Tsuneonella mangrovi: one gene and its partner. The main gene of each other region encodes a partner of the protein of the gene in region 2 in a complex. Links are inferred from orthologs where the notes say so. Each region holds a gene or a part of one and is shown on either strand. Other genes may lie near its edges. The genes, in order: dnaN and CJO11_RS05940.

Region 1 (3,297 bases), 670 kb from region 2 along the record:
GTCCGCGCGCTCAAGCCGGGCGGGACTGTGCTGATTGAGGCTTACACGCCCCGCAAATACGAGCTTCCGGGCTTTGGCGGTCCGCCGCCCGCGCAGAGCGAGCGGACTTTCACCGAGGCCATGCTGCGGCAGGATTTCGCAGCTCTAGACATCGTCATCGCGCGCGAAGTCGAACGCGAGGTCAACGAAGGCAAGTATCATCACGGGCTGAGCGAAACGGTACAGTTTCTCGCCCGCAAACCGATCGGGGAGTAATTGAGATGTTCGATCTGACAGGAATGACCGCACTCGTAACCGGGGCGAGCGGCGGCATCGGTTCTTCCATCGCGCGCACGCTCGCTTCGCAGGGTGCGCGCCTTGCGCTCTCGGGCTCGAACGCCGACAAGCTGCGGAGTTTCCGCGAAGAGCTCAACGAGGATATCGGCGGCGATCATGTCGAGATTACCTGCGACCTGTCGAATTCCGAAAGCGTCGAGCATCTCGTTCCTGCCGCAATCGACACGCTGGGGCAGCTCGACATCCTCGTGAACAATGCCGGGATCACCCGCGACAACCTCGCGATGCGGATGAAGGATGACGAGTGGGACCAGGTGATCAGGGTCAATCTCGAGGCGTCGTTTCGCCTGATGCGTGCAGCGGCCAAGCCGATGATGAAAGCCCGGTTCGGCCGGATGATCTCGATCACCAGCGTTGTCGGCGCGACCGGCAATCCCGGCCAGATGAACTATACCGCTGCGAAAGGCGGCCTGACCGCAATGAGCAAAAGCCTGGCGCAGGAGCTCGCCAGCCGCGGGATTACCGTCAATTGCGTCGCGCCCGGTTTCATTCGCACAGCGATGACCGATGCACTTTCCGATGCGCAGAAGGATGCGATCAATGCGAAGATCCCAATGGCACGGATGGGCGAGGGAAGCGATATCGGTGCGGCGGTCGCCTATTTGGCCTCGAAGGAAGCCGGCTACATCACCGGACAGACGCTGCACGTTAACGGCGGTATGGCAATGCTCTGATGGCCACAAAACCGCGCTAAGCGGCTTCTGAGAGGCGTTTAGCGGCAATTATCCCCAAGGAATCGAGCTTGCCGTTGCCAAGCGGAGCCCCGTGCCCTTGTCCCGCCCCACACCATCGCTAAGGTTCGAAGGACACATTCCGGCGCTGGCGGGCGATTCCGGTCGCGAGCGCGCACAGAAGGCTGAAAGAGCACCGATGAAGGCCACCATCGAACGCGCGACACTCCTCAGGTGTCTTTCCCACGTCCAGTCGGTCGTGGAGCGGCGCAACACGATCCCTATCTTGTCGAACGTCTTGCTCGACGCGTCGGACGGCGGTTCGCTCAAGGTCATGGCAACCGACCTCGACCTGCAGGTGGTAGAAAATATCGCGGCAGCATCGGTTGACGCTGGCGGCGCGATCACGGTTTCGGCGCACCTCCTGTTCGATATCGCCCGCAAGTTGCCAGAAGGCAGCCAGGTCAGCCTCGAAACCGCCGACAACCGAATGGTCGTAAAGGCCGGGCGCAGCCGGTTCCAGCTGCCGACGCTTCCGCGCGACGATTTCCCGGTGATCGTCGAGGGCGACCTGCCGACGAGCTTCGAGATTCCCGCCAAGACGCTCGCCGACCTGATCGACCGCACGCGCTTCGCGATCAGTACCGAGGAAACCCGCTATTACCTCAACGGCATCTTCTTCCACGTTTCGGATGAAGAACAGCCGGTGCTGAAGGCGGCGGCTACCGACGGGCACCGGCTCGCCCGGTTCACGATCCCGCGCCCGGAAGGTGCAGAGGGAATGCCCGATGTAATCGTGCCGCGCAAAGCGGTCGCCGAATTGCGCAAGTTGCTCGACGAAGCGCTCGACGGCAACGTCCAGGTCGACCTTTCGGCGAGCAAGATCCGCTTCACGCTTGGCGGCGAGGGCGGGGTGGTCCTTACCAGCAAGCTGATCGACGGCACCTTCCCCGACTATTCGCGCGTGATCCCGACCGGCAACGACAAGCTGCTCAAGCTCGATCCCAGGAGCCTTTACGAAGGCGTCGACCGTGTGGCGACGATCGCCACCGAGAAGACCCGCGCGGTCAAGATGGGGCTAGAGAACGACAAGGTCACGTTGTCGGTTACCAGCCCGGACAACGGGACTGCGGCGGAAGAAGTCCCGGCAGACTATCGCGCCGAAGGCTTCGAAATCGGCTTCAACGCCAATTATCTCAAGGACATCCTCCACCAAATCGACAGTGATACGGTAGAGATGCACTTGGCCGACGCTGGTGCGCCGACCCTGATTCGGCAGGACGAGAAGAGCCCGGCACTTTACGTGCTGATGCCGATGCGGGTGTAAGCGCTCGCATTGGCCGTTCGGTCGCGCTAGCTTGCTCTCCCGAAGAGGAGAGTACGGCATGGCCCAGCAAGTTCACGTCACCAAGCAGCAACTCGACCAGGCCGAGCTGGCCGATGTGGTACAGGAGCCGTTGGGCGAGGGCGCTGTGCGGCTGGAGATCGAGAGCTTCTCGGTGACGGCGAATAACGTCACTTATGCGGTTGTCGGTGACGGGTTCGGATATTGGAATTTTTTCCCGGCACCCGAAGGCAAGGGCATCGTGCCGATGTGGGGGCACGCCGAGGTCATCGAGAGCAATTGTCCCGATGTCGCCGTCGGGGAACGGGTCTACGGATATCTGCCTATGGGCACGCATCTCGATGTCGTGCCCGGCAGCGTTTCGCCTTCCGGGTTTGTCGATACTTCGGCGCACCGGCAGCCGATGAGCCCGATCTACAACCAGTATTCCCGGCTTGCCGCCGATCCCGAGCACGATCCGATGCACGAAGGCGAACGGATGATATTCGGCCCTCTGTTCAAGACCGGGTTCCTGATCGATTACTTCATGCGCGCGAACGGCTGGTTCGGTGCTGAGCAGGTGATCTTGACCAGCGCCTCATCGAAGACCGCGATGGGGCTGGCGAGCGTCGCCAGCCAGAACTCGCCGCAGGTCAGGCGGATCGGGCTGACCTCTTCGGGGAACGTCAGTTTCGTGCGCGAAAGCGGGCTCTATGACGAGGTGTTGTCCTACGACGATGTAGTGGCGCTTCCTCAAGAGCCGAGCGTGTCGGTCGATTTTGCGGGAAATGCAGCGCTTCTCGGCGAGGTCCACCGAACGCTTCAGGATAACCTGAAGTATTCGTGCCTCGTTGGCGCGACCCACGTCGAAGCACGCACGAGTACGCTTGCTTCTGATGAGGCCCTGCCGGGCCCGCCACCGACCCTGTTTTTCGCGCCCGATCATGCGGTTGCGCTGTTCAAAGA
Region 2 (3,267 bases):
CCGTGGGCCGAGAAGCCGAGCCTCAAGACCAAGAACGCCTTTTCGAAGGGTGGCGCTTGATTTCGCTGACAACGGGTCGCAAAGACGACCCGCAAGCGCGACCGCGCGCCGCGGCTTTTGCCGCGAAGCCAAGGCGGACGGATGTCCGCCGCCCGGCGTTTGAGGGAAAAAGACCAAGATGCCTGCACGAATCTACCAGCGACCGAAGAACGCAATGCAGTCGGGCAAGGCCCGGACCGATCAGTGGGTGCTCGAATTCGAGCAGTCCGAAGCGCGCCGGGCGGACCCGCTGATGGGTTGGACCGGCAGCGGCGATACGCAGGCTCAGGTCCAGCTGACATTTCCGAGCAAGGCGGAAGCGCAGGCATATGCCGAGAAATACGGCATCACCGCCCGCGTCCACGCAACGCCGCCCAAGACGCTCAAGATCCAGGCCTACGCGGATAACTTCAGGTAATCTTCCTCAGGAGCTGGAGGCTGTATCCGCGGCCCCGGCTTTCCTCGCTTCAGTGCTGGCAAGCTGGACTCGCTGCGGGCGCGCGTTCGCGCTTGCGGGTCTATGGCCCGTATCGTGCTAGACAAACAGGAACGCCATCTCCATATGGCGCGCCGGGAGTCGGGTGGACGTTCGCGTTTGCTCACCGGGTCAGGTCCGGAAGGAAGCAGCCCAGGTAGATTGCAGCGGGTCGCTCGGCTCCTTTTTCAGTTCATCCACATTCGAATTGAACCGTGGGAATAGCGCGGTTTTGCAGCTTGTCCGCATGACAATCGGCGACCGAGCGCCTACCTATTCGAAGCAATGGGTGATTCACCGGACGATACCGAAGGCCTTCCCTGGCAGACCGACGAAGCGGAGGCTCCTGGGCCATCTGCCGCCGAGCTCGAGGCGGCGGGCCAACGCGCGCTGTTCGGCGATCCGGTTCCCGCGCCCGAGCCTACCATCGAAGCGCCCGCACCGGCGGAACCGGCTGCACACGAGCGATCGGAGGCTGCACCCGAAGCGACGCCGTCGCCCACGCAACCCTATCGCGTGCTCGCGCGGAAATACCGCCCGCAGACGTTCAGCGAACTGATCGGGCAGGAACCGATGGTCCGCACGCTGGCCAACGCGATCAAGCGCGACCGGCTGGCCCACGCCTTCCTGATGACCGGGGTGCGCGGGGTCGGCAAGACTTCGACCGCGCGGCTGATCGCCAAGGCGCTCAACTGCATCGGGCCGGACGGGCAGGGCGGGCCGACGATCGATCCGTGCGGCGTGTGCGAGCCGTGCCAGGCGATTGCCGAGGGCCGCCACATCGACGTGATCGAGATGGACGCGGCATCGAACACCGGTGTCGACGACGTGCGCGAGATCATCGAAGCGGTGCGATATGCCGCGGTCAGCGCGCGCTTCAAGATCTACATCATCGACGAGGTTCACATGCTCAGCCGCAATGCGTTCAACGCGTTGCTCAAGACGCTTGAGGAACCGCCGCCACACGTGAAGTTCTTGTTCGCGACAACCGAGGTCGAGAAGCTGCCGGTTACCGTGCTCAGCCGCACGCAGCGGTTTGACTTGCGGCGCATACCGGCAGAACTGTTGCAGGATCACTTCGCCCACGTGTGCCAGCAGGAGGGCGTCGATGCCGAGCCGGAGGCGCTGCACATGATCGCCTCAGCTGCCGAAGGATCGGTGCGCGATGGCCTGTCGATCCTCGACCAGGCGATTGCCCATGCCGACCTCGATGCCGACGGCAAGGTCACCGCCGCGCGGGTCCGCGACATGCTCGGTCTCGCCGACAAGGGCGCGCAGCGGCGATTGTTCGCGTGCCTGCTCGAAGGCGATGCCAAGGGACTGATGGCGGCGCTTGCAGACCAGTATGCGCTTGGCGTCGAGCCACTCGCGTTGATGCGGGCGTTGATGGACCTGACCAACCGGATCACTGTGGAGCAGGTAGGCGGAAGCGGGGCTGATGCTCCGACAGCAGAAGAGCGCGCCGCGATCGAGGAATGGGCCGCGCGGCTTGCCCCGGGCCAGCTCCACCGGCTGTGGCAGCTCCTGCTCAGGGGATACGACGAAGTGCGCGGTGCGCCCGATCCGCTGGTGGCCGCGCAGATGGCGCTCCTGCGCACACTCCATGCGGGCGAGATGCCCGATCCGGGCAGCCTGGTGAAGAAGCTGGAGTCTCTCGCGGCGAACGGAGTCGCGGCTGCGACGGCTGCTGCTGCTGCTGCAACTAACGGATCTCCGTCCGCTGAAACTTCCGCCCAGGCTCTCGCCGCGATTGATTGGGCCGACCTGGTGGGGCGCATCGAGGCGCGCTTTCTCCACCTCGGCACCCGGCTGCGGATGCAGGTTCGCCCGATCACGCTCGAACCCGGCAAGCTGGTCTTTGCGCAAGCAGAAGGCTTTGCCGAAGACCTGTTGCCCGAGTTGCGGCAGGCTCTGCTCGAGATTTCCGGGAACCGGTGGGAGGTCGAACGCGTCGAAGGAACGGCAGCGGCAAATGCCAGGCCAACGCTGGTCGAACGCGACGAGGCAGCACAGGCTGCTGCGATAGCCAAGCTGCGCGAGCATCCGCTGGTCAAGGCGACGCTGGAGGCGTTTCCCGACGCCGAGCTGCTTGACGAGGACGAAACAGAAACCCGAAACCGGAGCCGATCCGCATGAAATCGATGGAAGAAATGATCCAGGCCGCGCAGAAGGCTGCCGAGACGATCCAGCAGCAGATGGGCGATGCCCAGGCGAAGCTAGATGCGATCGAGGTCGAAGGCACGTCGGGCGGCGGGCTGGTCAAGATCCGCTGCACCGCCAAGGGGCGGATCATGGGTGTGTCGATCGACGACAGCCTGATGAAGCCCGAAGAAAAGGGGATGCTGGAAGACCTCGTCACCGCCGCGTTCAACGATGCCCGGGGCAAGGCCGACCGGGTGGCGAACGAGGAAATGCAGAAGATCCAGTCGGGCATGGGGCTGCCGCCGGGATTCAACCTGCCGGGGATGGGCTGAGCGAGCCGGGCTGTCTTGCGAAGTTAGGTCACGGTCGGTCTGCGGGCGGCGAAATGGCCGCCGTGCGCGCGCAGGATGTCTTCCAGTTCTTCGCGTTCGCGAGAGACCACCTCGGGATCGATCCCCACGAACACCCTGCCGCGCTTGATCTCGCTTTCGAAGAACGACGCGTCGCGCCCGTCGACGTCGTGGTCGGACAGCATCCGTGCGATCGCCCCGCCGGTGGCGCCAATCATGCCGCTCACCGCGCTGACTTGCGAGACCGCGACTGCCAGCAGC

The links.
Region 1: the proteins of CJO11_RS05940 (region 2) and dnaN are in contact, whole or in part, in a cryo-EM structure (PDB 8GIZ), measured with the Escherichia coli proteins. The link is inferred for Tsuneonella mangrovi from one-to-one orthologs.

Annotation. Positions count from the first base shown.
Region 1 is NZ_CP022889.1:525,586-528,882, reverse strand. The notes cover bases 290-3,270. They hold dnaN (DNA polymerase III subunit beta), read left to right. Parts: upstream 290-1,206; coding sequence 1,207-2,334; downstream 2,335-3,270. Other genes in these bases: CJO11_RS02480 (DUF2855 family protein), read left to right, coding at 2,393-3,270; fabG (3-oxoacyl-[acyl-carrier-protein] reductase), read left to right, coding at 290-1,010. In the rest of the region: CJO11_RS02495 (class I SAM-dependent methyltransferase), read left to right, coding at 1-255; more of fabG, read left to right, coding at 261-289; more of CJO11_RS02480, read left to right, coding at 3,271-3,297. UniProt on the Escherichia coli protein: Confers DNA tethering and processivity to DNA polymerases and other proteins. Acts as a clamp, forming a ring around DNA (a reaction catalyzed by the clamp-loading complex) which diffuses in an ATP-independent manner freely and bidirectionally along dsDNA.
Region 2 is NZ_CP022889.1:1,196,758-1,200,024, reverse strand. What follows is about bases 274-3,224. They hold CJO11_RS05940 (DNA polymerase III subunit gamma/tau), read left to right. Parts: upstream 274-799; coding sequence 800-2,650; downstream 2,651-3,224. Other genes in these bases: CJO11_RS05930 (hypothetical protein), read right to left, coding at 3,012-3,224; CJO11_RS05935 (YbaB/EbfC family nucleoid-associated protein), read left to right, coding at 2,647-2,988; CJO11_RS05950 (ETC complex I subunit), read left to right, coding at 274-457. In the rest of the region: ATP-dependent helicase HrpB, read left to right, coding at 1-60; more of CJO11_RS05950, read left to right, coding at 179-273; more of CJO11_RS05930, read right to left, coding at 3,225-3,267. UniProt on the Escherichia coli protein: Part of the beta sliding clamp loading complex, which hydrolyzes ATP to load the beta clamp onto primed DNA to form the DNA replication pre-initiation complex.